DNA from 3 places in the Nocardiopsis baichengensis YIM 90130 genome. Region 1 is predicted to be linked to each of the others. Evidence: riboswitches for the same ligand, from Rfam matches in the RefSeq annotation. Region 1 holds a riboswitch; each other region holds the start of a gene.
The links. Region 1 has a riboswitch for cobalamin ahead of metE (5-methyltetrahydropteroyltriglutamate--homocysteine S-methyltransferase). Riboswitches for the same ligand answer to the same signal wherever they lie in the genome.
Positions count from the first base shown of each region.

Region 2: it holds a riboswitch for cobalamin, as region 1 does, so the genes downstream of both, C892_RS0125885 (putative cobaltochelatase) here and metE (5-methyltetrahydropteroyltriglutamate--homocysteine S-methyltransferase) in region 1, are expected to answer to the same signal.
Region 3: it holds a riboswitch for cobalamin, as region 1 does, so the genes downstream of both, C892_RS0124220 (ribonucleoside-diphosphate reductase subunit alpha) here and metE (5-methyltetrahydropteroyltriglutamate--homocysteine S-methyltransferase) in region 1, are expected to answer to the same signal.

Region 1 is NZ_ANAS01000009.1:80,800-90,702, reverse strand. It holds gene C892_RS0109060 (quinone-dependent dihydroorotate dehydrogenase) at 1-186, shown strand, start outside; gene C892_RS0109055 (DUF6461 domain-containing protein) at 215-817, opposite strand; gene C892_RS0109050 (polysaccharide deacetylase family protein) at 1,392-2,906, opposite strand; cobalamin riboswitch at 3,147-3,375, shown strand; gene metE (5-methyltetrahydropteroyltriglutamate--homocysteine S-methyltransferase) at 3,513-5,786, shown strand; gene C892_RS0109040 (DUF3558 domain-containing protein) at 5,896-6,618, opposite strand; gene C892_RS31755 (hypothetical protein) at 7,143-7,289, shown strand; gene C892_RS0109030 (coiled-coil domain-containing protein) at 7,326-8,339, opposite strand; gene C892_RS0109025 (methionine ABC transporter ATP-binding protein) at 8,830-9,786, shown strand; gene C892_RS0109020 (methionine ABC transporter permease) at 9,783-9,903, shown strand, end outside.
Region 2 is NZ_ANAS01000039.1:15,240-25,142, forward strand. It holds gene C892_RS0125860 (NfeD family protein) at 190-630, shown strand; gene C892_RS0125865 (SPFH domain-containing protein) at 677-1,807, shown strand; gene C892_RS0125870 (serine/threonine-protein kinase) at 2,323-4,500, opposite strand; gene C892_RS0125875 (DUF6504 family protein) at 4,700-4,969, shown strand; gene C892_RS0125880 (LLM class F420-dependent oxidoreductase) at 5,160-6,179, opposite strand; cobalamin riboswitch at 6,357-6,487, shown strand; gene C892_RS0125885 (putative cobaltochelatase) at 6,544-8,688, shown strand; partial or broken gene cobO (cob(I)yrinic acid a,c-diamide adenosyltransferase) at 8,755-9,360, shown strand.
Region 3 is NZ_ANAS01000036.1:32,263-42,165, reverse strand. It holds gene C892_RS0124220 (ribonucleoside-diphosphate reductase subunit alpha) at 1-2,896, opposite strand, end outside; cobalamin riboswitch at 3,034-3,298, opposite strand; gene C892_RS0124215 (HAD family hydrolase) at 3,372-4,025, shown strand; gene C892_RS0124210 (tetratricopeptide repeat protein) at 4,112-4,663, opposite strand; gene C892_RS0124205 (NYN domain-containing protein) at 4,705-6,471, opposite strand; gene C892_RS30160 (sigma-70 family RNA polymerase sigma factor) at 6,659-9,487, opposite strand; gene C892_RS0124195 (hypothetical protein) at 9,755-9,903, shown strand, end outside.

The sequences.
Region 1 (9,903 bases):
GAGCGCATCCGCGCGGGCGCCACCCTGGTGCAGGGGTACACCGGCCTGATCTACGGCGGGCCGATGTGGCCGCGCCGCATCAACCGCGGCCTCGCCCGCCTGGTGCGCCGCGCCGGCCTGCTGTCGGTCGAAGAGGCCGTCGGCGCCGACGCCCCGCAGAGCGCGCCGGCGGCGACGGCCCGGTAGTCCCGTCCGCGCCGGTCCCGTCCGCGCCTCAGGGGGCGGGGAGGGGCACCGCGGTGTCGAGTTCGGCGCCGAGCAGGGGGCCGTCCAGGTGGCCGGCGCGGATGCGTACCCCGGTGACGCGCTCGGCCAGGGCCAGCACCGAGGCCGACGGGTCGTCCGGCTCGTTGCCGGACAGCCCCACCGAGGACATCTCCGCGGCCAGGGCGTCCGGCCGGGTGCCGCGGCGCAGGTGCGGCTCGCGGGCGTCGAAGAAGGTGCGCAGCACGCCGTCGGCGACCCACCGGAACTCATAGCGCCGGTCCAGCAGGACCCGCACCGACACCAGCTCGGTCTGGGCCGACAGCGCCCGGTAGCAGTCGGGGCGGGTCGCCCGGCAGCCGGTCGGCTCCACGACCACGGCCCACCCGTTGAGGGTCAGCGCGTGCGCCGTGGGGGGCGGGCCGTCCTCGCAGCACAGCCCCGCCTCGACGGCGTCGGCGATGGGCAGGGAGCGCAGCCGCTCCTGCGGCGCGCCCAGGCGCCGCAGGGACTCGGTCTTGGTCAGACCGCGAACGTAGGACAGGCAGAACGCCTCGGCCAGGTCGGGCTGGGTCTCCTCGAACCAGGCGTAGTCGGCTGCGCAGGCGCCCATCGACATCTCCCTTTCCCCTGTTCGGGTGGTGCCGTCACCGAACACCTCCCCTGTAGGGGAGGGCTCCATAGGTGTGACGAGGGGCGCATCGCGTCGAGTTCCCCTGCGGAACACCGGGTACCGGACCATTTCAGGCCTCCACCGCTGGGGTGCCGTGGGGCGCGCGGGGGCGCGCCGGGCGGATCTTCTTCACCACGGCGTCCGAGCATACGGCCCCGCCACGGGTGTCGTCGCACGTGGCCGGGGGTCGGGACCGTCGGGTGCGACACATTGCCGCATGGGCCGGGCGTCCGGGCCGCCCGCGGCCGCCCGGGCCCGGGCGTGGCGCGCACCGCGGCGGCGGCCGGAAGCGGCCGTGCCGGGCAACGGCCCCTCTGAACTGCGGTGATGGTGAGCGGCGTTCGGGCGTGCGCCGAGCCGCCCGCCCGATAACGTCTGCGCATCGACTCGGTCGCCCGCAGGACACCCCCGGGTATCGGACGGTCCGTATCCCTCGCCGGGCGCGTACGGAAGGCCCCGAGCCCGTGTTCGGGGCCGGGGCCTGTGGCGGGGGAGAGGGGCCGGGCGGAGGAGGCTAGTCCTTCTCCTCCTTCTCCTCGCCCTTCTTCTCGTCCTTCTCGTCCTCGTCCCCGTCGTCCTCGGGCTCGTCCGGGACTCCGTCGAGGTAGCTCTCGCCCGGCTCGGTCTCGTCCAGGAGCTGGGAGACCGTCACCATCGTGTAGCCCTTCTCGTTCAGCCCCTCCACGATCTCCGGCACCGCGTCGATGGTGGTGCCGTGGATGTCGTGCATGAGGATGATCGCGCCCGGCGCGGCCCCCTTCAGCGCGCGGTCGGCCACCACCGAGGAGTTCCGGTCCTTCCAGTCGTTGGTGTCGACGTTCCAGATGATCTCCGCCAGGCCCAGGTCCTCGGCGACCGAGGCGACCTTGCCGTCGGTGGCCCCGTACGGCGGGCGCATCAGCGTCGGCAGCATCCCGGTCTCCCTGCGCACCAGGCCGTTGACCTCGGACAGCTCGTCGCGCACCTGGCCCTCGCCCACCGAGGTCAGGTCCGGGTGGGTCACCGTGTGGTTGGCGATCTCGTGCCCCTCGGCGTACTCGCGGCGCACGGTGCGCGGGTGCTCGCGCACCGGCTCCCCGGTGACGAAGAAGGTGGCCTTGGCGTCGTGCTCGGCCAGCGTGTCCAGCAGCTCGGGGGTCCGACCGCCCGGGCCGTCGTCGAAGGTCAGCGCGACGCACTTGCTGTCGGGGTCGGAGCAGTCCGCGCCGCCCGCGTCGGGGTCGAACCGCCCCGGGACCCCGCCCGCCGGGCCGCCGTCCTTGGGGGCCGCGGCCTCCTCCAGCTCCAGGCCCGGCGTGACCTGCGTGGCGGTCGTCCGCGCCTGCGCGCCGAAGTCCGACAGCAGCGGCTCGGCGTCCTCGCCGGGGACCACGGCGTGCACCCGCCCCTCGTCGGCCGGGGCCACCTGCCCCTCGTCGAACTCGACCACCAGGTCGCCGTCGGGGTTGAAGCCGACCGAGTCGTAGAGCTCGGCGATGGGGTAGAGCGCCTCCGGCTCCACTCCGTCCTCCTCCAGGCGGTCCTTGACCAGCCCGTCGAGCTCCTCCAGCTCCTTCTGGCCGGCCAGCAGCTCGGTGGAGTAGGCGGTGTGCCCCTCGGCGGTGTCGTACCAGTAGGTGGAGTAGCCGGTGCGCTCCCCGTCGGAGTCCTTTTCGGACAGCTCCAGGCGCACCGCGAGCACGTCCGGTCCGGCGGCGCTCAGCGCGCCCCGCACCTCCAGCGACTCGGCGCCGGGCGCGGCCTCGCGGAAGTCCTCGGCCTCGTCCTCGGCGATGGCGTCCAGCCTCTCGGCGAACGGCTCGGCGCCGGGGACGGTCGGGTAGGCGATCTCCACGTCGACACCGCCCTCGTCCTCGGAGCGGCTCTCCTCACCGAGGCCTTCGACGGTGTCCGGGGCGACTGCGGTCAGGGCGTCGGGCTCGCCCTCGGGGCGCTGCGGGGCCTGCTCCTCCGATCCGCCGGTGTTCTCGCCCTCGCTGGGACTGCAGGCGCAGAGCAGCGTGGCGAGGGCGACCGGGACGGCGAGCACGGCGCGTGCGGAGAACGGTCGGGGTTCGACACGGGAATGGCGGAGCAACGGCCTTCGACTTTCGCTTTATCGGAAGAAGCGGACACAATGGTTGGATCATCGCACCCGACGGCGCGCGGGGTTCCGGGTTTCGGTCACAGGAGGGGAAAACCTCGGGACGGATCGCCCAAGCGGGGTTCCGGGGGCCGGTGGGGGAGGGGGAGGCGGACCCGGCCTCGGGGCCGGAAGGGGTGCGTGCCTATACTTCCACTCGCGGTCGGTACGTGCACGGCGAAACGCCGGGCGTGTCGAAAGAGGGAACCCGGTGCGAATCCGGGACTGCCCCGCAGCGGTGAGCGGGAACGAAAGCCGCCAGGAGCACTGGACGCGGCAGCGTCTGGGAAGCGGCGGCCGGTAGGCCGGCATCCTCCCCGGCAGGGAGGGGGCCACGCCCGTGAGTCCGAATACCTGCCGACCGCCCGTGGGCGCGGCCGCGCCCACGGTGGTCCGTGAGCCCCGAGGGAGGGCGGCGGTCGGCGGGATCGGTCCGCGCTGCGGGCGGCCCCGCCGCGCGCTCTGCCTCGACTCGCGGCCCAACGGCTGATCGACGAGGGAGAGACGAAGCCAGTGACGACGACCGTTCACGGATACCCGCGCATCGGACCGGACCGGGAACTCAAGCGCGCCTGCGAGGCGTACTGGGCCGGCCGGAGCAGCGCAGCCGAGCTGGACGCCGTCGGGGCGCGGCTGCGCCGCGCCGCCTGGGAGGCCTACTCCGAGGCCGGGATCGACGAGATGCCGTCCAACACCTTCTCCTACTACGACCACATGCTCGACACGGCCGTGCTGTTCGGCGCCGTGCCGACCCGTTTCGGGCGCCCCGAGGAGGCCGAGGACCGCGCCACGGAGCTGGACCGCTACTTCGCCATGGCGCGCGGTGTGCAGGAGACCGCGCCGCTGGAGATGACGAAGTGGTTCGACACCAACTACCACTACCTGGTCCCCGAGCTGTCCCCGCACACGGCCTTCCGGCTGGCCGGGGCCAAGCCGCTGTCGGAGTTCACCCAGGCCAAGGGGCTGGGATACCTCACCCGGCCGGTGGTCGTGGGCCCGGTGACCTTCCTGCTGCTGTCCAAGCCGGCCGCCGGCGCCCCCGAGGGGTGGAACCCGCTGGAGCTGCTCGACGGGCTGCTCCCGGCCTACGCCGAGCTGCTGCGCCGGCTGCGCGCGGCCGGGGCCGAGCACGTCCAGCTCGACGAGCCGGTCCTGGCCACCGACCGCGGCCGTGCCGCGGTGGGCGAGTTCGAGCGCGCCTACCGGGTCCTGGGCCAGGAGAAGGACCGCCCGCAGATCACCGTGGGCACCTACTTCGGCCCGATCGGCACCGAGGCCCTGGAGGCGTTCAAGCGCACCGGCGCCGAGCGGATCGCCCTGGACCTGGTGGCCGGGCCGGACACCGCCGAGGAGCTGGCGGCCGTCTCCGGGCTGGGCGACAAGACCCTGCTCGCCGGCGTGGTCGACGGGCGCAACGTCTGGCGCACCGACGTGCGCGCGGCGCTGTCCCGGCTGACCCCCCTGATGGGCCTGGCCCGCGAGGTGGTGGTCAACACCTCCTGCTCGCTGCTGCACGTCCCGGTCGACCTGGACGCCGAGACCGGCATGGACCCGGCGCTGCGGGCGCGGCTGGCCTTCGCCCGGCAGAAGCTGGACGAGGTGGCGCTGCTGGGGCGCGCGCTGAGCGACCCCGACGGCGCCGCGGCCGACCTGGAGCGCGCCCGGGCCGACCTGCCCGAGCCGGAGGGCTTCCGCAACGCCCAGGTGCGGGCCCGCCTGCAGTCCCTGGGCGCGGAGGGCGAGCAGCGCCTGCGCGAGGGCCGCTGGAACAGCGAGGGCGAGCCGCAGTACCTGCCCACCACCACCATCGGCTCGTTCCCGCAGACCGAGGAGATCCGCAAGGCCCGGGCCGAGCACCGCACCGGCGCCATCGGGGAGGAGGAGTACGAGGCCCGGATGCGGGGGGAGATCGACAAGGTCATCGCCCTGCAGGAGGACATCGGCCTGGACGTGCTCGTGCACGGCGAGCCCGAGCGCAACGACATGGTCCAGTACTTCGCCGAGCGCCTGGGCGGCTACACCACGACCGCCAAGGGCTGGGTGCAGTCCTACGGCTCGCGGTGCGTGCGCCCGCCGATCCTCTTCGGCGACGTGCACCGCCCCGAGCCGATGACGGTGAAGTGGGCCACCTACGCCCAGTCGCGCACCTCCAAGCCGGTCAAGGGCATGCTCACCGGCCCGGTGACCATGCTGGCCTGGTCGTTCGTCCGCGACGACCAGCCGCTGGCCGACACCGCCCGCCAGGTGGCCCTGGCCCTGCGCGACGAGGTCGCCGACCTGGAGCGCGAGGGCATCCGGCACATCCAGGTGGACGAGGCCGCGCTGCGGGAGCTGCTGCCGCTGCGCGCCTCCGAGCGCCAGGAGTACCTGGACTGGGCCGTGGGCTCGTTCCGGCTGGCCACCTCGGGGGTGGGTGAGCGCACGCTCATCCACACGCACATGTGCTACTCGGAGTTCGGCGAGATCGTCGGCGCGATCGAGGCGCTGGGTGCGGACGTGACCAGCGTCGAGGCGGCCCGCTCGCACATGGAGCTGGTGGACGACCTGGACCGCTCCGGCTACCGCCGGGGCATCGGCCCGGGGGTCTACGACATCCACTCCCCGCGGGTGCCCTCCGCCGAGGAGATCGAGTCGGCGCTGCGCACCGCCCTGCGCGCGGTCGACCCGGCGCGGCTGTGGGTGAACCCCGACTGCGGCCTCAAGACCCGCGGCTACGCCGAGATCGAGCCGGCGCTGCGGAACATGGTGCAGGCCGCCCGCCGGGTCCGCGCCGACCTGGCCGGGTGAGCCCCGCGCCCCGCTGAGGCACGAGCGGGGCGGTGACCGGAAGGAGAGAACGGGAAAGGGGGTGCGGGCCGGACGGCCCGCACCCCCCTTCTCACACGGGGACCCGCGCTCAGGCGCCGATCTGGCCCAGCGCCTCCTCGCCCAGCTCCGGGACCAGGTCCTTGACGTCGTCGTACTTCAGCGGGGCCGGCTCGCTCTCGTCGGCCTGGTAGCCCGGCGTCATCGTGTAGTCGACGGTCATGACGATGTTGCCCTGGCGCACCAGCAGGGTGGCCACCGAGTCGTTGGTGCGCAGGATCTTCTGCGTGGAGAAGACCAGGGCGGCCTCCTCGCCGACGTCGACCTTCTCGTCGACCTCGTGCACCTCGGTCTCGATGATGTCGTTGCTCTCGTCGGTCGCGCGGTCCAGGCTGCTCTGGAACCGCTCCTTGGCGCCCTCGATGGAGTCCGAGCCGCCGTAGGGCACCTGGTAGGTGACCGAGACGTACCCGCTCTGGTCGCCCTCGCCCTCCAAGGTGTAGGTGCAGTCCGAGGAGGAGTCGGTGAGCGACTTGCTGCCCTCCCGGCCGCCGATGTCGGCCAGGGTCGACTCCGAGAGCGACGCGCACGGGTCCTGGGGGAGCTCGTAGGGGGGCTCGCCCTGTGGGCCGGCCGCCTGGGTCTCCTCGTCCTCCGGGGGCTCCTCGGACGCGGTGGTCTCCTCGGTGCCCTGGGTGGGCTCGCCGCCGCCCTGCGGCTCCCGCCCCTCATCCCCGCCGCCGCGGATCAGCATGAAGACCACGGCGATCACGAGGATCACGATGACGACGCCGCCGACGATGACGATCCACATCCCGGCGCTGCTCTTCTTCGGCGGCGGGTAGCCCGGGCCGCCGGGACCGCCGGGACCGACAGGCCCCCCGGGGCCGTAGGGAGGCTGCCCGCCCGCGTACATCTGCTGGTCCTGAGGGGGGTACTGCGGTCCGGACCCCCCATAGGGGGGCTGAAAGCCGGGCTGCTGTCCGTATGGTCCGTTTTCGCTCATGACTCCCCTCGCCACCTGCGTGACTGAAACTTTTCGTGAGACGCCGGCAGGCGTCCTCACGGTTCCCCATTCCGGTGGGAAACGTGGAGCCGGGCGCCGGGCGCGCCACTCCACGGGCGTCCCTCCGCGACTGGTCTCGGCAGGAGGCGGGCCCCGGGTTCGGCATCCTAGCGTCCCGCCCCCGGGAGGCAGAGGGGCGGAGGCGGGTTCGGGCCGCATCGTCACGGATTCGTGGCGGTTCCGTGCCTGATGCGCCGGATACGCCCCTCGTCCCCCGGTGATCGTTGCCGGAACGAGACCTCTGTCCGCGGGTGCGGCGTTACCGTGGGCCGGTGAGCGATGACAGCGCGAACGGCGGCGGAGGCGCGCCCCGGCACGGGTTCTGGGCGTGGCTGGTCTTCATCCTGGCCGTGGGCGCGGTGCTGGCCCTGGCCGCGGGGTGCATGGCGTTCATGTACGCGCCGGTCTTCGGCGGCTGACCCCGCCCCGCGCGCCGCCGCTCAGAACGCCGCCGCTCAGAACATCGAGATGTGCACGTGGTCGAAGTGGTTCTCGGTGATGGAGCCCCGGTCGGCCATGTCGCGCCAGCCCTCGGAGTCGCGGCGCACGTCCCAGATCTGCTGGCGGTAGATCACGTACATGATCCCCAGCCGTTCGGCGTTGTCCTGCGCCCAGTGGGCGATGTCCCAGCCGTGGTCGATCTGGTCCTGTGAGGGCATCTGCCCGTTCTTGTCGACCATGAAGTCGCAGGCCCGCCCCTTGGGGTGCTCGCCGACGACGTAGCCGCCGTCGGGGCGGTAGCAGCCGTAGCCGCCGTGCTCCTTGTTGTCCCCGAACTTCTCGCGCACCAGGTCGCGCATCTGGCGGGTGCGGGGGGTGAGGCTGTCCGGCGGCCCCATCTCCTGCTCGGGGTGGTCGGCGATGAGCCCCTGGACCTCCTCGCGGCGCTCCTCCAGCTCCTCCAGGTCCTCCTCGACCTTCTCGGCCTTCTCCCGGGCGTTGTCACTGGCCTTCTCGTCGCGCTCGATCGCCTTCTCCAGGTCGTCGATGCGCGCCTGGTGGTTGCCGGACAGGTGCCCGATGATCTGGGCCTGGTCGATCAGGCGCTGGGGGTCCTCCTCGACGAACACGGTCAGCGAGGGCTCCAGGCCTGAGCTGGTGTAGCCGGCGATGGCCAGCTGCCGCACCTGGTCCCGCGCGTCCTCCACCTCCTCGCGGGTGGTGTCCGCGCGCTCCTGGGCCTTCTCGGCGTCCTCGAAGACCGCCTCCATGTCCCGCAGCTCGCCGTTGTAGTCGTCGCTGAGCCGGTCGGCCCGCTCCTGCAGCTCGTCCAGGCTCTCGGCGGGCCGGGGGACCGGGACGGCGGAGGCGGGCGCGGTCGGGGAGGCGGCCAGCAGCGCCGCGGCGAGCACCGCGCCCAGGCCCCTGCGCCTCCCGGCGCGCGGCGCCCCCTCGCGCGGGCAGGGCGGGTCGGGGGCCCAGAAGTCGGCGTAGGGGTCGCCGCCGGTCCGGTCGTCCGCCACGTCCACGCTCTCCTCGGCTGCTCGGTCGGCGGTCCGCGGACCGCGCATGCGCACGACAGACATTAAAGGGAGTTTCGGGCGCGCGCCAACGGAACGCCGGTTTGTGGTGAACCTAACGCACCTTTCGTCCGGTTCGTTCTCGTTTTCTGCCGTCTGATGTGGTTACGTGGGCGGCGTGAACGTCGATGAACTCGCCAGCCCCGCCCTCCGCGCCCTGCCGCGCGGTCGTCGGCTGTGCCCCGGGTGGCACCGTCCGGCAGGCGGCTGTCGCCTGATGCCGGCGTAACCACCCTTTCCGCGACCGGGCCCGGACCGATCTCCGGAGCACCGCGCGTCGCCCCGCTTCCCGCCCCTCCGGTGCCCCATGCTCTGACCTGGGCCCACACGCGCAAGGCCGCTCCGCCGTGCCCGCAGCACCCGGACCGCGGCCCCGCACCGGAGCCGTCCGCCCTCCCGACCGGAGGGCCGAACGCCGAGGAAACCCGTGATCGAAACCGTGGACCTGCACAAGGTCTATCCCGTCGGCAAGCGCAGGGTCGCCGCCCTGGACGGCGTCGACCTGTCCGTGGAACAGGGGGAGGTCTACGGCGTCGTCGGCCAGAGCGGCGCCGGCAAGAGCACCCTGCTGCGCTGCGTGAACCTGCTGGAGCGCCCCACCTCGGGCCGCGTGGTCGTCGACGGGCGCGACCTGACCGCGCTGGGCGCGGCCGAACTGCGCCGGGCCCGGCGCGGCATCGGCATGGTGCACCAGCACTTCGCGCTGCTCTCCTCGCGCACGGTCGCCGCCAACATCGCCTTCCCGCTGGAGATCGCCGGGGTGCCGCGGCGCCGCCGCGCCGCCCGGGTCGCCGAGCTGCTCGACCTGGTGGGACTGGGCGACAAGGCCAAGGCCTACCCCGCCCAGCTCTCCGGCGGCCAGAAGCAGCGGGTGGGCATCGCCCGCGCCCTGGCCTCGGATCCGGCGGTGCTGCTGAGCGACGAGGCGACCTCGGCGCTGGACCCCGACACCACCGACTCCATCCTGGAGCTGCTCGCCGACCTCAACCGCGAGCTCGGGCTGACCATCCTGCTCATCACGCACGAGATGGACGTGATCAAGAAGGTCTGCCACTCGGCCGCGATCATGGCCGACGGCGCCTTCCAGGAGGCGGGCAGGGTCCTGGACCTCATCGCCACGCCCGGCTCGCGCCTGGCCGACGCGCTCTTCCCGCTGCCGCCCACCCAGGCCCCGGACGCGGTCGCGCTGACCTACCCGCGCGCCTATGACGAGCCGCTGGTCTCGGAGGTCACCCGCCGCTTCGACGTGGACGTCAACATCCTGGCCGGCGCCGTCGAGCAGGTGGCCGGCACCTCGGTCGGGCGGCTGAACGTGCAGATCCAGGGGGAGCGCCGCGAGGGCGCGCTGCGCTTCCTCGCCGACAAGGGCCTGCTGGTCCAGGAGGCGGCCCGATGATCGACTTCCTCACCGAGTTCGCCGACCGGCTGCCCGGCATGAGCGAGACGCTCTACTACGGCACGCTGGACACCCTGTACATGGTGCTGTGGTCCACGCTGTTCAGCGTGGCCTTCG
Region 2 (9,903 bases), on a different contig from region 1:
GGGGCGGCGCGGGGCGCGCGCGGCGGACGCTGCGCCGATCTCCCGGGCCTCTTCGGAGAGGCGGCGGTGCGGGTGCGGTGCGGCGGGCCGGAAACCTCCGGAACGGAGGGGATCCCGTGCCCGAAAGATGTGTGCTTCCTCACCACGGCGCGGGTAGTTTAGGGGTACCCGCTGGACGGGAGGCCGTTTATGCCGCTATGGGTCCTCTGGCTGATCGCCGCCGTTGCGCTCGGCGTCGCCGAGGCCTTCACCCTGACCCTCTCCCTCGGCCTGCTGGCGGTCGCGGCGCTGGTCGCCGGTGTCGTCGGCGCCGCGGGCATGGGGGTGGTGGCCCAGGTGCTGGCCTTCATCGTGACGTCGGCCGCCGGGCTGCTGGTGATCCGCCCCATCGCCCGCCGCCACATGCGCCAGCCGCCGCTGCTGCCGTCGGGCACCGACGCCCTCGTGGGCCGCTCCGCCGTGGTCATCGAGGAGGTCACCGGCGACGACGGGCGCATCAAGCTGCTCGGAGAGGAGTGGTCCGCGCGCGCCCTGGACGAGGACCATGTGATCCCCGCGGGCGTGCACGTGGACGTCATGGAGATCGACGGCGCCACCGCCGTGGTCTATCCGCGCGAGGCCTTGCCGTGAGCCCCACGCACCGACCCCTAGATCCGACTCGCAGGGCAGGTACATCATGGGAGCCGACATCCTCTTCATCGTCCTGGCGGCCATCGCGGTACTGCTGGTGGTCTCCACGGTGCGGATCGTTCCGCAGGCCCGCGCCTACAACATCGAGCGCTTCGGCCGCTACCAGCGCACCCTCCAGCCCGGGCTGAACTTCATCATCCCGGTGGTGGACCGCGTCAACACCAAGTTCGACCTGCGCGAGCAGGTGTTCTCCTCCCGGCCGCAGCCGGTCATCACCGAGGACAACCTGGTCGTCAACATCGACACGGTGCTCTACTACCAGATCACCGAGCCCAAGGCGGCGGCCTATGAGGTCGCCAACTACCTGCAGGCCATCGACCAGCTGACCGTCACCACGCTACGCAACGTGATCGGCGGGATGGACCTGGAGCGCACGCTGACCTCCCGGGAGGAGATCAACACCAAGCTGCGCGGCGTGCTGGACGAGGCCACCGGCAAGTGGGGCATCCGCGTCAACCGGGTGGAGATCAAGGCGATCGACCCGCCGCCCACCATCAAGGAGGCGATGGAGAAGCAGATGCGGGCCGAGCGCGACAAGCGGGCCGTGGTCCTGCACGCGGAGGGCGAGCGGCAGCAGCGCATCCTCACCGCGGAGGGCGCCCGCCAGCAGGCGATCCTGGAGGCGCAGGGCGACCAGCAGGCGCGGATCCTGCGTGCGGACGGCGAGGCCCAGGCCGTCGAGCGGGTCTTCCAGGCGGTGCACCGCAACAACGCCGACCCCAAGCTCCTGGCCTACAAGTACCTGGAGACGCTGCCTGCGCTGGCCAACGGCGAGGGCAACACCTTCTGGGTGATCCCGGGCGAGCTGACCTCGGCGGTGCAGAACGTGACCCGGGCCTTCGCCGGGGAGGCGGGCGCCGCGTCCGACGGCGGCGGCGAACAGGGCGGCGACGAGAGCGCGGGGCGCTCCGAGCGCACGGACGAGCTGGAGGAGGGCGCGACCCCGGAGCTGACCTCGGGCGTGTACGGCGACCGTGCCTCCCGGTCCGCAGCGGACGAGGCCGCCCAGAGCGCGGCCGAGGCGGTGGAGAGCGCCCGCAGGGCGGCGGAGGCGGCCGCGGCCGGAGGGACGGTCTCCGACTCCGGCATCCCGGAGCAGAGCGGCGGTGAGCGCTGAGTCCTCCGACACCGGGACGGGGGCGCCGGAGCGCCCGGGCAGGACGGCGGTGAGTCCCGCCCCTCGCCGGGGCGCCGGGTGTGCCGGGTTCCCGGGTGGTGACGGGGGAGGGACTTCCGGCGGGGAGAGACAGGTGCACCGGTAGGGAGGCCACGGCGGCCGCCGGTGTGTGACGCCAGGGCGGCGCTGCCGTGTCGGGGGTGAAGAGCACGGACGAGGGCGCGCGGGCTACGGGGCCCGGCCACGGACGAGGACGCCGGGGCGCCGGTGCCGTCGGCGGGGCCCGGTCCGGTGCGGGCGACCGTTTCGCCGCACCGCCTGCGGGCATGGGGCGCACACCGTGCCCATTCGATACGCCGGGTCGTGACGCCAGGGACCCGGCCGGACGCGGAGGTGGCGGCCTGAGCGGGTCACCGTCCCCTCCGGCAGTGGACGAGGCGGCCCCGTACCGATGACGCCATAGGGGGCCGGGGCCGGTCTCTGCCCAAGACCTCGAGGAACCGCGGCCCCGGGCATCAGCCCTCGCTCGATTCGGAGTCCTCTTGGGGCTCCTCGTCCTCCGTGGCGGGGGCGGTCTCCATCAGCTTGTAGTCGTCGAACAGGGCGACCGCGTCGTCGCCGCTGCCGCCGGAGCGGGTCAGCAGGAGGCCGGTGCCGCGGCCCAGGATCGGCTGCTCGTCGGTGGCCTCGGCCACGAACTCGCCGTTGAGCCAGGCGCGGACGGTCACGACGCCGTCCTCGAGGTCCTGGCCCTCCTCGACGGTGCGGTCGCAGGTGATCTGCAGGGTGTTGACGGCCTCGTCGCCCGACTCGTACCCGGGGACCTCGGTGATGCCGGCCAGGGTGCCCTGCCCCTCCTCGGACCCGCCGTTGCGCCGGATGACCAGCTCCTTGCCGTCCTTGCGGAGCATGACCTCGTACTGGCGGTAGTCCTCGTCGTAGCGGTCCTCGTCGGCGTCGTAGCTGAAGCAGTACATCCCCGCCTCGGCGTACTCGGGGCCGGAGTCCCACCGCAGGTCGGCCGAGGCCGCCATGTGCACCGGGTGCTTGTCGCCCAGCGGCGCGTAGGCCCGCACCCACGGCTCGTCCTCGTCGGCGCGCATCGCGAAGGCCTGGTCGGTGTGGCCGGTGGTCGAGTCGTCCTCGAACTCGTAGTCGTACTTGTCGGTCCACGAGGTCTCGCCGCTGTCGAAGTCCTGCTGGTAGACGCTGCGGGCCTCGGCGGGGAACGCCGGGTCGCGGTTCAGGTAGAGGGCGGCCCCGCCGGCGGCGAGCAGCACGAGCACCGCGCCCCCGCCGATCAGGGCCATGACGGGCTTGGAGCGCCGCTTGCGCCCGCCGGGCGGCACCTGGCCGCCGGGCGGGGTGCCCGGTCCTCCCGGTCCTCCCGGTCCTCCCGGTCCGCCGGGGCCTCCGGGACCGCCCGGACCGCCGACACCGGCCGCCGCGAAGGGCGCGGGCCCACCGTGCGGGGGCGAGGGCGCACCCGGGCCGCCGGCACCGGGAGGCGCACCCGGGCCTGCGGGGGCGCCGGGGCCGTACGCCTGCGGGGGAGCCCCGTACGGCGGCTGCTGCGGCCCGGAGGGGACGGCCCCGTGCGGGACGCCCGGCACGGGCTGCTGCGGGCCGGACGGGGGGTGCGGCGCGTACGGCGCGGTCGGCGGCGCCGCGGCGGTCTCCTGCGGGGACGGGCCCTGCGGGCTCGGCCCCTGCGGCGGGAGCGCGGCGGTCGGCTGGGCCTGGAGGTCGGCGGTGGGGGTGTCCTCCTCCGCCGACGGTGCGGCCACGGCCTGCGTGGGGCGCGCGGTAGACGGCGGCGTCCAGGAGCGCACCAGCGTCTGGTCGACCACCGAGGCGCTGGGGTCCTCCTTGCCGACCAGGCGGTTGAGGAGCTGCTGGGCGGTCGGGCGGCCGGCCGGGTCCTTGGACAGGGCGGCCGCGACCATGTCCCGCAGCGGCGGCTCCAGGTCGCCCAGCTCGGGGGCCATCGAGGAGATCTGGTGCAGCACCGCCGGGACGCTGGGGGCGTCGAAGGGGGCGCGGCCGGTCCCGGCGAAGGTGACCAGGCAGCCCCAGGAGAAGATGTCGGAGGCGGGCGTGATGTCGTCGCCCGCGATGAGCTCGGGGGCCAGGTAGGCGGGGGTGCCCATGAGCTGGCTGGAGCGGGTGACCGCGCCCTCGTCCTCCATGGCGCGGGCGATGCCGAAGTCGATCACCTTGGGGCCCACCGAGGACAGCAGCACGTTGGCCGGCTTGAGGTCGCGGTGGATCACCCCGGCGCCGTGGATCGCGGTGAGCGCCGCGGCCACGCCCATGGCCAGGCCGTCCAGCGTGCCGCCGACCATCGGCCCCTCGGCGGCGATCGCCTCGGCCAGGTTGGGGCCCGGCACGTACTCGGAGACGATGAACAGCGGCTCGCCGTCCAGGCGGGCGTCGAGCACGCCGGCGGTGGAGAACCGGGCCACCCGGCGGGCCGACTCCACCTCCCGGCCGAAGCGCCGCCGGAAGTCCTCGTCGTCGGCGAGGCCGGGGTGGATGAGTTTGACCGCGACCCGTCGGCCCTGTGCGGTGCGGGCCAGGTAGACGGTGCCCATGCCGCCGCGCCCCAGCCGGCCCAGGACCGTGTAGTCGCCGAGCTCGCGGGGGTCGCCGGTGCGCAGGGGTCTGGCGCTGTCGTGCCCGTTAGACGTCACTGTTCCGAAGTTCCTTTGCGGGTCGCGATTCGCCGTCATAGCGTACCGACGCCGCGACCGCCCGGGTATCGGTGCTTCGGTCCCCGCGGCCGGACCGGCGCCGCTATGATGGGAACACGTGTTCGAAGCCTGTCCTTCCCCGCAGGCTCTGGTCGTGCTGTCGGCGCAGCGGTGCCGGCGCCGGAAGGGGAGGAGGCCGATGAGCCGGGTGTACGGCGCGCAGATCGACGTGGTGGAGAAGGAGGGGCGGCCGGTCCGCTTCACCTGGAGCGGGCGGATCCACACCGTGCGCCGGGTGATCGACCACTGGGTGACCCTGCGGGCCGAGTGGGCGGCGGAGGCGGGCGAGCGGCTGCCGCAGCGGCGCCACTGGCGGGTCGAGGCGGGCTCGGACCGCTCGCTGGGCGTCTACGAGCTGCGGCACGATGTCGTCGCGGGGTCCTGGACGCTGGTGCGGGTGCTGGACTGATCCGCAGGGGCCCACCGGTGCTGCCCTCCGGGGCCTCGGGCGCGGGGCCCGTCGAGTGCGTGCGCGGCATGGGCAGGGCCGGCGGGAGGCGCCCGCGGTCCGGTCGCCGATCCGCTTCGGCGGCCGGAGGCGGAACGGAATGCGCGCCCCCGCGGGTGACGCCCCTCCCTGCTCCGGTCGATGGGCGGGCTCACCCCAGGACCATGTCCCGGAGGGCGCGCAGGGTGGGTTCGTCGCGCACGCCGGCCACCACCAGCGTCGTGACGGGGGTGCCGCGCCAGGCCTCCAGCCGCTCGGCGATCCGGGGGAGCGGGCCCACCAGGCACAGGGCGTCGGCGAGTTCGTCGGGAACGGCGCTCACCGCCTCGCCGCGGCGGCCCGCCAGGAACAGCTCCTGCACCTTGCGGGCGGCGTCGCCGAAGCCGAGGCGGACGAAGACCTGGAGGTGGAAATTGCGGCGGGCGGCGCCCATGCCCCCGATGTAGAAGGCCAGCGGCGCCTTGGCGGCGTACAGCGCGGCCGCGGTGTCGGTGCCCGGAACGACGGTGACGGTGCAGGCAATGTCGAAGCCGGGGGGAGCGGCGGCCAGGGCGTCGGCGTACAGGGCGGGGCTGCGCTCGGGGTGGAAGAACATGGGCGCCCAGCCGTCGGCGGCCTCGGCGGCGAGGGCGACGTTGCGTGGGCCCTCGGCGCCCAGGTAGACGGGGATGCGCGGGCGCAGCGGGCGGGTGATGGGCTTGAGCGGCTTGCCGAGCCCGGTGCCGCCGGGCAGCGGCAGGGGGTAGTGCGGCCCGTCGGAGACGACGGGGCCCTCGCGGCGCCAGACCTGGCGCATGATGTCGAGGTATTCGCGGGTGCGCTCCAGGGGGCGGGGGAAGGGACGGCCGTACCAGCCCTCCACGACCTGAGGTCCGGAGACGCCGATGCCCAGGCGCAGGCGCCCGCCGGAGAGGTGGTCGAGGGTCAGGGCGTGCATCGCGGTGGCGGTGGGGGTGCGGGCGGAGATCTGTGCGACGGCGGTCCCCAGACCGATCCGCCGGGTCTGCGCGCCGTACCAGGCGAGCGGGGTGAAGGCGTCGGAGCCGTAGGCCTCGGCGGTCCACACCGAGTCGTACCCGAGCGCCTCGGCGGTGCGCACGGTGGCGGAGGCGTCGTCGCCTTCGGCCCCCCAGTAGCCGAGGGCGAGCCCGATCCTCATGTCCGCGGCCACGGCGCCTCCCCAGGGGGTCGGGTGGCCTGCATGGTAGAACGCGTTCCATTTCGGGGGGAAGGGCCTGTGCCGGAGGGCGCCGTCCGGGGCGGCCGGGGCGGGCCGGGCGCCGGTTCGACCCCTGGCCGGAAACGGCCCGGAACACGCCGTATGAGACTGTGTAGGGCGGTGCCGAGGCAGGAACGCCGGTGTGAAGCCGGGGCGGACCCGCCACTGTGACCGGGGAGCGGACCCGCGGGAGGACGCCACCGCCGATGTGTGCGGCGGGAAGGCGGCGGGCGAGCGCCGATCCGGGAGCCAGGACACTGCACGGCGCCGCGACCGACCCCTATGGGCGTGGACTCCCGAGGAAGGACTGACCCGCGTGAGCGCTACCGCTCGCTATCCCTTCAGCGCGGTCGTCGGCATGGACGACCTGAAACTTGCCCTGCTCGTCAACGCGGTCTCCCCGGCGGTCGGCGGGGTCCTGGTCCGCGGCGAGAAGGGCACCGCAAAGTCGACCGCGGTGCGCGCACTGGCCACGCTGCTGCCCGACCAGCAGGCGGTGGCCGGGTGCCGGTTCGGCTGCGACCCCGACGCCCCCGACCCCGAGTGCCCGGACGGCCCGCACCCCGCCGGCGCGGTCCCCGAAGACCGCCCGGCCCGGCTGGTGGAGCTGCCGGTGGGCGCCAGCGAGGACCGGCTCGTCGGCTCCCTCGACATCGAGCGCGCCCTCACCGAGGGCGTGACCGCCTTCGAGCCCGGCCTGCTCGCCGCCGCGCACCGCGGGGTTCTGTATGTGGACGAGGTGAACCTGCTCCACGACCACCTGGTCGACCTCATGCTGGACGCGGCCGCCATGGGCACCTGCCACGTCGAGCGCGAGGGCGTCTCGGTGCGGCACGCCGCCCGGTTCATCCTGGTCGGCACCATGAACCCCGAGGAGGGGGAGCTGCGGCCGCAGCTGCTGGACCGCTTCGGGCTGACCGTGGAGGTCGCCGCCACCCGCGACCCGGCCGAGCGGGCCGAGGTGGTGCGCCGCCGCCTGGCCTTCGAGACCGACCCCGCCGGGTTCGCGGCGGGCTTCCAGCACGAGGAGCGCGAGCTGGCCGAGCGGATCCGCGCGGCCCGCAAGCGGCTGCCCGGCGTGGTGCTCACCGACGCGGCGCTGCGCCAGGTCACCGCCGTGTGCGCGGCCTTCGAGGTGGACGGGCTGCGTGCGGACATCGTGACCGCGCGCGCCGCGATGGCGCTGGCCGCCTGGCGGGACCGCACCGAGGTCACCTCCGACGACGTGCGCGACGCCGCCCGGCTGTCGCTGCCGCACCGCCGGCGCCGCGACCCCTTCGACGCTCCGGGCCTGGACGAGGACCGGCTCTCCGACGCCCTGCAGGAGGCGGGTGAGCAGGACCCAAAAGGCTCTGAGGACGACCCGGACGGCCCGGGGAGTCCAGACGGCGGCGGACAGGGCGGCGACGGCGGTGACGGCGACGACGGCGGTGACGGGAACGGCGGTGACGGCGGCGGGCAGGGCCCGGCGCCCGAGGCCGGCGAGGCCCGTGAGGACGACGACGGCCGCGACGGCGGCCCCGAGGAGTCCGCGCAGGAGGGCGAGGCGCCCGCCGACCCCCCTCCCGGCCGGCCGCAGGAGCGGCCGGACGGGGAGGACGGGGAGAACGAGCAGCGGAAGCGCGCCGGCGCCGGAGGCGAGCAGTCCTCCGAGGCCGGCGAGACCTTCCGTCCCCGGCTGTTCAGCGTCAAGGGGATCGGCGCGGGCGCGCCCGGCCGCCGCTCGCGGGCGGAGACCCCGTTCGGCCGCGCCTCCGGCGCCCGCCGGCCCGGCGAGGGCCGCGGGCCGCTGCACCTGAGCGCGACGCTGCGCGCGGCCGCACCGCACCAGCGGGCGCGCGGGCGCACCGGTGCCGGCCTGGTCCTGCGCCGCGGCGACCTGCGCGAGGCGGTGCGCGAGGGCCGGGAGGGCAACCTGGTGCTGTTCTGCGTGGACGCCAGCGGGTCGATGGCGGCGCGGCAGCGCATGCGGGCGGTCAAGGGGGCGGTGCTGAGCCTGCTCCTGGACGCCTACCAGCGGCGTGACAAGGTCGGGCTGGTGACCTTCCGCGGCCGTGAGGGCCGGGTGGAGCTGCCGCCCACCTCTTCGGTGGAGGCGGGGGCACGGCGGCTGCACGACCTGCGCACCGGGGGGCGCACCCCGCTGGCGGCGGGGCTGCTGCAGGCGGCGGACGTGCTGCGCGTGGAGCGGCTGCGCGACGCGCGCCGCCGGCCGCTGCTGGTGCTCGTCACCGACGGGCGCGCCACCCACGGCGGCCTCGACGACGCACTGCGGGCGGCGGCGTGGATCGGCGCCCAGGACGTGCAGACGGTGGTCGTGGACTGCGAGTCGGGGCCGGTCCGCCTGGGGCTGGCCGAGCGGCTGGCGGCCCAGGCCGGAGGCGAGGCGGTCCGCCTGGAGGAGCTGGGGGCCGAGGCCCTCACCGGGCTGGTGCGCGGCACACGCGGCCGCGTCGCCTGAGGGCGGCCCGAGACCGGCCTCGACCCCGCACCCACCACCGGGCATCGGAACAGAAAGCAGGAAGAGCACATGCCTCAGGGCAAACCCAACTACGTCCCCGACGACGGGCTGACCACGCGGCAGCGGCGGCACCGGCCGCTGGTGGTCGTGCACACCGGGCCGGGCAAGGGCAAGTCGACGGCGGCCTTCGGGCTGGCCACCCGCGCGTGGGCGCAGGGGTGGGACATCGGCGTGTTCCAGTTCGTGAAGTCGGCCAAGTGGCGCATCGGGGAGGAGAAGGCGCTGCAGGTGCTGGGGGCCACCGGCGAGGGCGGCGCGGTCACCTGGAACAAGATGGGCGAGGGGTGGTCCTGGATCCAGCGCCCGGGCAGCGAGCAGGACCACGCCGCCGACGCCGCCGAGGGCTGGGCCCAGATCAAGCGCGACCTGGCGGCCGAGACCTACCGGATGTACGTGCTGGACGAGTTCACCTACCCGATGAAGTGGGGGTGGGTGGACCCTGAGGACGTCGTCGAGACCCTGCGCAACCGGCCCGGGACCCAGCACGTGGTGATCACCGGCCGCGACGCCGACCCGCGCCTGCTGGAGGCGGCGGACCTGGTGACGGAGATGACCAAGGTCAAGCACCCGATGGACAACGGCCAGAAGGGCCAGCGCGGCATCGAGTGGTGACCCCGCCGTCCCGGAGGCACTGAAGACGCCGGAGACGCCTCCGGGACGGCCCCGGCCACCTACGAACCGTGAGCCCCGGGAAGGTGAATGCGCACCGCAGGGAGCGCGTCCGGTGCACCGGTGCACCCTGCCCGGCTGCGGTGGTTCCGGCCCCCGGTCGGCCTTCGGCCGCCTGGCCGGGCGCGCGCTCGGTTCGCCGCGCCCGGCGGGCGGCGATGTTTGTGCTTCTTCCCGACCGTCGCCGTCCGTCGGACCGACCGCAGCCCAGGGTCCCCCGCTCACGCCTGTCGGCCGGGTGTCGGGCCGGCGGAGTGCAAGGGGACGGCGACGAGGACGAGGGCCGCGGATGTCCGGGCAGCGCCGCCGGGTACCGGGCGTGCGGACGGTCGCGGACGAGAGCGGCGACGGAGCAGCAGGTACCGCGCCCCTCGGCGGCCTGCCGGGCGCCAGGCCGGCAGCGGTCCCGCGTGCGGGCAGCGACGAAGGGGGGTGGGGCCCGGGCCTGTCAGCCGCTGGCCGCCCGCATCGACACCTTGTTGATCT
Region 3 (9,903 bases), on a different contig from region 1:
CCAGCTCGCCCCCGCGGGCCTCGGCGAGGGCCTCCAGCGAGTCGATCGGCAGCACGCCCCTGCTCCACAGCGACCCCTCGAAGGAGGCGTAGGAGCCGCGCTCGGCCGCCAGATCGCTGGAGGCGGCGATGGCGTGGTAGGAGATCAGCTCCATGCTCTCGTCGGCGAAGGCCACCGCCTCCTGCGATCCCACCGGGATGCGCAGCCGGAACAGCGCGTCCTGGTGCCCCATGAGCCCCAGGCCCACCGGGCGGTGGCGCATGTTGGCGGTCCGCGCCTCGGGGATCGTGTAGTAGTTCACGTCGATGACGTTGTCGAGCATGCGCACCGCGGTGCGCACCGTGCGCTCCAGGCGCTCGGAGTCCAGCCGGCCGCCGGAGACGTGCCGGGCCAGGTTGACCGAGCCGAGGTTGCAGACCGCGACCTCCTCGCCGGCCTTGGTGTTCAGGGTGATCTCGGTGCACAGGTTGGAGGAGTGCACCACCCCGGCGTGCTGCTGCGGCGAGCGCAGGTTGCACGGGTCCTTGAAGGTGATCCAGGGGTGGCCGGTCTCGAAGAGCATGGTGAGCATCCGCCGCCACAGGTCGACGGCGCGCACCCGCCGCCACACCTTGACCTGCCCGGCGTCGGCGGCCCGCTCGTAGGCCTCGTAGCGCTCCTCGAACTCCCGGCCGTACACCTCGTGCAGGTCGGCGGTCTCGTCCGGGGAGAACAGGGTCCACTCGGCGTCGGCCTCGACCCGCCGCATGAACAGGTCGGGCACCCAGTTGGCGGTGTTCATGTCATGCGTGCGCCGCCGCTCGTCCCCGGTGTTCTTGCGCAGGTCGAGGAACTCCTCGACGTCGATGTGCCAGCTCTCCAGGTAGGCGCAGACGGCGCCCTTGCGCTTGCCTCCGTTGTGCGCGAGGGCGGAGGCCGTCATGTAGGTCTCATCGCCCTCCACTTTCAGGTCGACCACCTGGGGAACGGTCTCCGTCTCAGCCACGTCCCGCACACGGGTGAAGACCATGCCGGCGTGCTCGATCCAGTTCCGCTTGGTGAGCGGGCGGCAGCCGAGGAGCTCGGCGATCCCCTCCACCGCGGGGACACGGATGTCGAACGCCTTCACCAGGCCGTCGAAGAAGATCTCGGTGCCGTCCGAGCGGCGACCGGTGTGCGCCTGGCCGCGTTCCCGGTACTGGCCGGCCGCAGGCACCCCCAGCCGCAGCAGCTGGTACCGGACGCCCATCGCCAGGGGACGCGACGTGGTGGTGAAGTAGATCTCCACCCCGCGCGAGACACCGCCGTCGGTTTCGAGCAGACCGTGCAGCAGGGCTTTCGTCTGGTCCAGGGGGAGGTGCATGAAGCGCCGCGCGATGCGCTTCTTCCGGCCCCCGTCGTAGATGTCGTCGGCGGTGAAGGGAAGGGTGGGCGCCCCGGCACCGGTGATGCGACCGGTCTCGGCGCAGCGCGTCGCGCCGCTGCCGAAGGACCAGTGGATCTGCAGGTAGGTGTCGTCCCTGCCGGTCTCCCAGTAGTGGATGCCCCGTTCTTCCAGGTAGCCGCGGACGAACTCGAGGTGCGGGTCGAGTTCGGGGTTGCCGGAGACCCCCCACTGCGTGCCGTTCTTGCCCAGGTGGCCGTCGCCCAGCAGGATCCCGTAGAGCCGGGCGTCGTCGGCGGTGAAGCCCTCGACGGGAACGGTCTCCCGGGGGACGACCTGGGCGACGTAGTCGCCTGTTTCCAGCTCGCCCGCCTCTACCCACTCGGGGCGGACCTTCCCCTTGGCGATCCAGTCATAGGTGCGGCTGTTCGACTGGCCCAGCGGAACACCGCGGATCGCGTAGAAGGGGTGGCCGGACGTTACCTTGAGGGTCTCGACCGCGTGCTTGACGTTGATCTCGACCATCGGATCGGTCTGGTCGTAGACCATCACGTCGGTGACCTCGCGGTAGGTCCCGCTGTCGCCCAGAACGAGGTCCCCCGCGCGGATCTCACCGATGGGCCGCGTCCCCTCGGCCGTGTAGACGGACGTCTCCGGAGCGAAGCACTGGTTGACCGCCACGGCCGTGTCGTTGGCGATCTTGAGGAAGGGGACGACGCCCTGGCTCTTGCCGTTGGTGCCGCGGATGTGGGCGCCGATGCCGCGGACCGGGGTCCAGTCGTTGCCCAGGCCGCCCGAGTACTTCGACAGCAGGGCGTTGTCCGAGATGCCCTTGAAGATCGCCTGGAGGTCGTCGTCGACGGTGGTCAGGAAGCACGACGAGAGCTGGGCGTGCCGGGTGCCGGCGTTGAACAGGGTCGGGGTGGAGCACATGAAGTCGAACGACGAGAGCAGGTCGTAGAACTGCTCCGCGCGCGCGTCGCGGTCGTCCTCCTCCAGGGCCAGGCCCATCGCCACGCGCATGAAGAAGGCCTGCGGCAGCTCGTAGCGGACCCCGTCGCTGTGCAGGAAGTAGCGGTCGTAGAGGGTCTGCAGGCCCAGGAAGGTGAACTCCAGGTCGCGCTCGGGCCGCAGCGCCGCCCCCAGGCGCTCCAGGTCGAACTTCTGCAGTTCGGGGTCGAGCTGGCCCAGGGCCGTGCCGCGCGCCACGTAGTCGGCGAAGTAGGCGGGGTAGCGGTCGGCCATCGCCTGCTGGCCGACGGCGTCGCCGAACCCGGACAGGAAGCTCAGCGCCTCGCGGCGCAGCGACCCCAGCAGCAGGCGGGCCGCCAGCGGCGAGTAGTCGGGGTCCTCCTCGACGAGGCTGCGCGCCGCCATGATCAGCGCCAGCTCCACCTCGTCGTCGCGGATACCGGGGTACAGGCCGCGGCGCGCCTCGGCGACGACCGCCTCCGGCCGCACTCCGGCCAGTCCGGCGCTCGCCTCCCGCACCGCATCGGCGATGTAGGCCGCCGGCTCCGTGTCGAGGGTCATTCGCTCGCTCCCACCAGGTAGTCGATGAACCGGTCGGGAAGTCGAGGCCGGAGAAGCGCGAAGCGGGGGCGCACCCGGACACGCCGGTCCCCCGTCTCACGGCGGCCCGCCCTCGAGGCCCCGTAGATCGTGCACGCGAAAGGCGCACACCGACGGCAGGTCTTCGGACTCGCGGGCGTCGCCCGGCCTTGGCCGGGCGGCCTGGCGTCCGCCGCTTCCCGGGCGCTCACGCGCCCAGTGCGCTCGTGCGGACATCGGAAGGCGCGGACCCCGGTCCCCCCGGGCCGTTGGGCCGCGCCGCTTCCCGCTCACCGCTGCGGGGCAGTCCCGGATTCGCACCGGGTTCCCTCTTGCCTCACCCCGGTCTCGCATCCGGGGTGAACCATCGGCGGGAGCGATACTACATCTGGTGCCCCCCGGTCGCGACCACCGCAAGATAGCCGTGTCTCACAGGGCCGGTATAGGCTGCCGAGCGATGACGCGACTCCACATCTTCGACATGGACGGGACCCTGATCGCCGACAGCACCGCCAGCCTGGAGCTGGCCCGGGCCAGCGGGACCGAGGAGGCGATCACCGCGCTGGAGCGCCGCTTCGCCGCCGGCGAGCTGGACACCCGGGGGTTCTCCGGCGCCCTGTACGAGGTGTGGCGCCACCTGACCCCCGCGCACGTGGACACCGCCTTCGCCGGCGGGCCGTTCCTCGACGGTATCGCGCGGGTCTGCGCCGACATCCGCCGCCGCGGCGAGCACTCCCTGGTGATCACGATGTCCCCGTCGTTCTTCGCCGAGCGGCTGGCCGCTTTCGGTTTCGACCGGGTCGAGGCCTCGCTGTTCCCCGCTCCCCCGTTCACCGGGCCGCCGGACCCCGGCCGCATCCTCACCCCTGCGGACAAGGTCGGCATCTGCGAGCGGGTCCGAACGGCGCTGGGCGTGGCACCCGAGCACTGCATCGCCTACGGGGACTCGATGTCCGACGCGCCGCTCTTCCGCCACCTGCCGCACACGGTCGCGGTCAACGGCGACGCGCACATCGACCACTTGGCGGCGGCCGCCTACCGCGGGCGGAGCCTGGAGGAGGCCTACCGGCTGGGGCGGGGGCTCGTGGAGGACGGCGCGGCGGCGCCCTGAGGGGCGGCGGGCCGGGGCACGCCCGGCGCCGGCCAGAGCCGCCCGGTACCGCTCGGTGCGGTCGTTTCCGGTGCCGATCGGCGCGCTCAGTCGAGCATCCGGTCCAGGGCGTCCTCGTCGAAGCCCAGGTCGACACGGATCCGGAAGCGGATCCGCAGCAGCTCCATGAGCAGGTCGTGCACGTAGGGCGAGACGTCCTGGTGCCGGAAGCGCTCCACGCCCAGCGTCGACCAGGCGTGGGCGCCCTTGAGGTCGCCGTGCGCCTGCAGCGTCTCGGCGATGTGGATGAAGGTGGGCAGGTTCCGCGGCCCCTCGGCGCGCAGCTGTTCCAGCCGGGCGGCGGCGCCGTCCATGTCGTCGAGCTCCAGCAGCGCCCCGGCCTGGAGCGCGCGGGCGTCGATGACGGTGATCCCCCCGTCGTCGATGGCCCGCTGGTAGGAGCGGGAGGCGCGGTCGAACTCCTGGGCCATCTCCCACTGCTCACCGGCGCGGACGAACAGCTCGGCGCGCGACACCTCGCTGTCGGCGTCCACACTGTTGGCCAGCCCGAGGAGCTCCACCGCCACGTCGGCATGGTCGCCGGACTGGACGGCCCGGAACTCCAGGCGGTCCAGATCGGCCGTGGTAACTCGGGTCACAATCGGCCTCCCTCGCTTGTCGCCGCCCCGCAGCGCCCCGGTCATTCCCGGTGCCGCTCCAGCGCCTCCCAGAAGCCCTGCCGCAGCGCCTCGCGGACCTCGTCGCGCAGCAGGAAGTCGATCGGCAGCGCCGACCCCTGCAACAGCCGCGCCTCCAGGTCGGAGGGCATCCGGGGGCGGCGGACGAGCACCGCCTCAAGCCACAGGACGGGCGCGTCGCGCGCGATGGACTCGGCGAAGTCGTTCCCCTCCTGGCGCGCGACATTCACGGCGTCCTCGATGGTGCGCGCGACCGACCCCCCGGCGCGGGCGAAGTCCGCACTGGGGGTCGGGTCGGTGTAGGGCCCGTGCTGGACCCTGGGTCGGGGTCGGGGGCCAGTACCGCCGTCCGGGGGCCCCTGCGGTCCCCCCGGGCCGCTCCCCTGCGGGGAGTCAGCCTCCGTACTGGCCCCAAAAATAGGGTTTGGCCCGGTATTACCTCCGTATCCGGGGTTCTCCCCGGTCGTAGGGCCGTGGCCGTACCGCGGATCCGGCGGGGCGGTACCGGGCGGCGCCTCCCGCTCATAGGGGGGTTGCGGCTGGTGCGGCGCCTGGCGCTGCTGCGGCGGGGCGCCGTAGGCATCCGGGGCGAACGACGGCTGCTGCCCGGTGTGGCCGGTGTGCGCGGCGGGGCCGTGGTGCGGCGCCTGCTGCGGGCCGGTCGGCGGGTGGGCGGGCTGCCCCCCGGTGGCCTGCTGGTGCCCCATGGCGGGCTGGGCGCCCGTCTGGTGCCCCATCGCCTGCTGGGCGCCCGTCTGGTGCCCCATGGCCGGCTGCGGCCCCGTCGGGTGGCCCATGGCGGGCCTACCCCCGGTGGCCTGCTGGTGCCCGGCGGCCGGTGGGCCCCCCGCGGCCTGGGGCGGGGTCTGCGGGGGCGGGGCGGCGTGCGAGGCGCGCGGCCCGGTCGGGAAGCCGTTGGCGTCGATCGGGCCCGAGGGGTTCTGCTGCGGCGTGTCCGGGCCGGCCTGCGGGGCGAGCTGGTCGCCACCGCGCTGCCGGTCCAGGGTCTGGCGCATGGCCCGCAGCTGGTCCATGGCGCTGCCGCCCATCGACTGCTGGGACCCGGTGGCCGCCAGCACCGCCTCCACGCCGCCGCTCTGCGCGGCGGCCGGCTCGACCCGGGCCGAGGCCGGGTGCGCCTCCACCGGGTGCCGCTCGGTCTCGGGGGCCGAGCGAGCGCGGCCGTTGGTCAGCGGGGCGGTGGTCTCGGCCGAGGACTCCCCGGCGCCGGCCCCGGACAGCAGGTTGACGTAGGGCCGCAGGTGCCCCGCGCCGATCTCGATGAGGTCGTCGCACTCCCGGCGCAGCGCGCGCGAGATGGTCCAGTTGCCCTCGACAGAGACGTGCACGACGGTGACCCGCACCCCCATGTCCTGCACGTCGGCCACCACTTGGGCCATGTCCTCGTCCCCGCTGACCAGCACCGCCTCGCACAGGATGCCGGTGCGGGCCAGGGTGGTCAGGTCTCTTTGGACATAGCTCTCGACGCCCTCCCGTCTGCCTGGACGGATGCGCGCGGCTCGGAACTTGATTCCGGGGATGTCCGCGATCCCGTCCTGCTCCTGGGTGCGGCGGCCGTCGGCGGTCGCCTCGTACCAGTAGCACCGCAGCAGGGGGAGCCCTGTACGGTCCCGGGCGACCTCGTCGAGGAGCCGGGCGAGTCCCGCGTAGTCCCAGGACACGGAGTCGCGGTTGCGGGTTCCGTGTACAGCCATCGCGCCGTCGGCAAGGAGGTAGCCGGCGTCAACGAACAGCGCGCAGCGATCCACGCGACACCGCCCCTTCCCAAGGTCCTGCCGCCCGGAGCGACTGATGTCCGCACCGGGCCGCTCCGCGAAGTACCGGCCTGTGTTCGGCGTCCGGCCGTTGGACAGGCCGCCCACAGCCTAGCCAAGTCTGTGTCGGTTTGCGTGCGGGGTGCCACAGCCGGTCGTCCGCACCCCGCTCACCTGCGCCTCACGTGCGCATCGGCGTGGTCACCGCGACCACCCCGGCCATCACCGCGTCCCCCTCGGAGACCAGGCGCAGCTCGGGGTCGCGGGGCAGCCGGGCGGGGAAGCGCACCACGTCGGTGCCGAAGGTCAGCGGCGGCCCGGAGGCGCCCCGGGAATGGCTCGCCAGGGCGTTGTCCGGGTCGCGGTCGCCACCGGACGGGGTGAGCGGTTCGCCGTTCAGCAGCACCCGGTCGCCGGGCAGGTCGGCGTCGCCCTCCCAGGCGACCACGTCGACGGTGCCGGAGACGGCGGCCGGCAGCAGCCCGGCCAGCGGGAACCGCGCCCCCCGGTCGTCGTGGAAGACGGGGGCGGCGTCGTCCAGCACCATGGCCTGGTTGAACGACTCCTCCGGGTCCTCCAGGACGACGACCAGACTCCACCCCGCGTAGGTGCTCACACCCTCCTTTCCGGGTACGTCGGCCACCCACCACTCGCCGCCGCCGCCCTGCCGGACCTGGGAGGTGACGTCGGCGTAGGCCTGGTAGGCGGTGTAGCCGGGCAGCTCGGCGGTACGCACCTCGGAGGCGGCGACCTCGGTGTAGGAGGACGCGCCCGGGCCCTTGAAGCGGGCCGACGCGCTCCCTGGGGAGCCCACCCCGGAGAAGTAGAGCCCGGCCCAGCGGACCGATCCCTCGGAGGGCAGCGTCCAGCGTGCGGAGCTGGAGGTGCGGGTGCCGGGATCGGAGTCCCGGTCGAGCGGGCGCATGTCCCACAGGTCGTTGTCGCGCATGTCGCCCTGGCGCTGCCGGGCCTCGGCACAGGGGCCGGGCTCCTCGGGCTCCTCGGGTTCTTCCGGCTTCTCCGGTTTCTCGGGCTTCTCGGGGTGTTCCGGCTCAGCGGGCTTCTCGGGCTTCTCAGGGGCCTCCGGCTTGTCCGGGGGCAGGGGCGTGGGCGAGGCGGGAGGTTCGGGCGACTCCGGCGTCGCGGGTTCCTCCTCCTCGGGGGACTCGGGCTCCGGAGCCTCGGGGAGTCCGGCCGCGGCAGGGGCTCGGCGCTCGTCGGCGGCGGGGGCCTCCTGGCCGCCGTCTCCGCCGCCGCGCCCGGGGCCCCGCCCGTCGCCGACCACACCCGGCCACCACGGCCAGTCGTCGTAGCCGTGGTCGTGATCGTGTCCATGGTCATGGTCGTGGTCGTCGTCCGGCGGCTCCACGTCCTCGCACGTGAGCAGCGCGTTGCCGACGCTCTCCACCCGGACGCGCCCTGCGGTGGCGTACCGCGCGGGCGTCCCCTCGGGGTCGACGCCGTAGGTGCCCCCCGCGGAGACGGTCCGACCCCCGTAGGAGACCCGGATCCCGGGCGGGTCCCCGGCCGGGGCGCCCCCGTCGACGTCCACGTCCAGGTACTGGGTGGTGCTCTCCCCCTCGCCCAGGCCGTCGCGCACGCAGCGGGCGCCTTCGGCCCGGGGCGTGCAGCTCCACCCGTCCTCGCCGACGGAGAAGGGCACCGTGCTGCCGGGCCCCCCGCCCTCGGCGAAGGACACCCCGTCGGGCAGCAGGATGTCGGCGACCACGTCCTGCACGGCCGGGTCGCCCTCGTTGAGCACGCTCATCACCACGATGCCGGCGCGGCCGGGGACCAGGGAGCCGACCGGGTCGACCCGGGCGGCGAACACGGGCTCGCCCGGCTCGTCGGGCGCCGGCGGGTCCTCGGGGTCGGGCTCGTCGGGGGCGGGCTCCTCCCCGGGCGCGCGCGGCGGGTCCGGCGGGAGGACCACCGGCGGGTCCGCGGGCGGCGGGGCCTGGACCGGCGGGTCCGCCGGCGGCTCCCCCTGCGGCGCGGGCGGGTCCGGCGCGGGCGGGTCCTCGGCGGGCGGATCCTGCGCCGGAGGGGCCGCCGCCGGCGGGGGCGAGCCGGGCGGCGGCAGCGGCGACTCGGCACCCACCAGCGCCAGGGCGACCGCAGCGGCGACGGCCGCCGCGGCGGTCCCGCCCGCGGTGGCCTGCTGCTGCCCCTTGGACATCCGCGCCCACCAACCGCCCGCCAGGGCGCCCGTGGGCAGGCTGGACAGGTACCCGGCGGCCGCCGGGCCGACGATGAGCGGCAGCACCAGCCCGCGCAGCCCGACGTTGACGTCCATAAGCTCGGCGCAGACCTCGCGGCACTGCGCGCACCCGTCCAGGTGCCCCTCGACCACCGCGGTGTCGCGCTTGGCCAGGCCGCCGCGCACGTAGCCGCCGAGCAGCTCGAGGGCGGGCCGACAGCTCTCCGCGGGCGCACCCCCGGCCAGGTGCATCTGCAGGTAGGCCCGGCGCAGCCCTTCCCGGGCGCGGTAGGCCATGGCGGCCACGCTGCCCGGGTCCTTGCCCAGGTAGCCGGCGGCCTCGGCCGGGCCCAGCCCCTCGATCTCGGTGTACCAGAGCACCGACTGCCAGTCCGGGCGCAGCGACAGGAAGGCCCGGGCGATCAGCGACCGCTCCAGCCCCTCCACCGCCGGGTCGACGAACGGCTCACCGCTGTCGAAGCGCTCCATATCGTCGGTGACGACCTGGCGCTTGTCCTTGCGGCCGCGGTCGTAGACGCAGTGCCGCAGGGCGGTGAGCAGGTAGGGCCGGAACCCGGCCGACGGCCCGCCGCCGCGCTGGAGCACGTCCAGCACTCGTGCGAAGGCGTCGGCGACGGCGTCGTCGACCTCCGCCTCGCCCCGCACCAGTTGGCGGGCCAGTCCCCGCGCGGCGTCCACGTGCCGTTCCCACAGCGTCCCGTACGCGCCCGTATCGCCCGCGCGCACGCGGTCGAGCAACTCGTCGTCGCCGGCCAGCAACTCGGTGTGCTCACCCCGAGCGTCCGCCATGCACCCGCCCCTCCCGCCGGTCCCCGGCGTCCGCGTCTGTCGTGCATCGCCCGCGGGGCGGGCGGTTCGGCACGGCCCCTCCGCCGCGCCCCCTCCCTTGCGGACCGCCCCGCGAAAGAGAGCCGAAAAAAATATCCCGCAATCGCGTCATAGCCGCCACCCGAGTCCGTGATTAGGGGTGAAGGCGCACCGGCGGGGCCCACCGCAACGGGGGCGTAGGCCCTGCCGGACAGCGCCGGGACCTGGACGACGACGGGAGCTTCAGCGATGGAGGCATGTGGAAGGGACGGCCCCGGGCAGCTGCGCGAGGCGGCCGAGCGCCGCAGGCTGCGCACCCTGTGGAGCCGTAGGAGCCGGGAGAACGGGTGGGACCCGCCGGACGACTGGTGGACCCCGGTGGTGGACCACATCTGCGA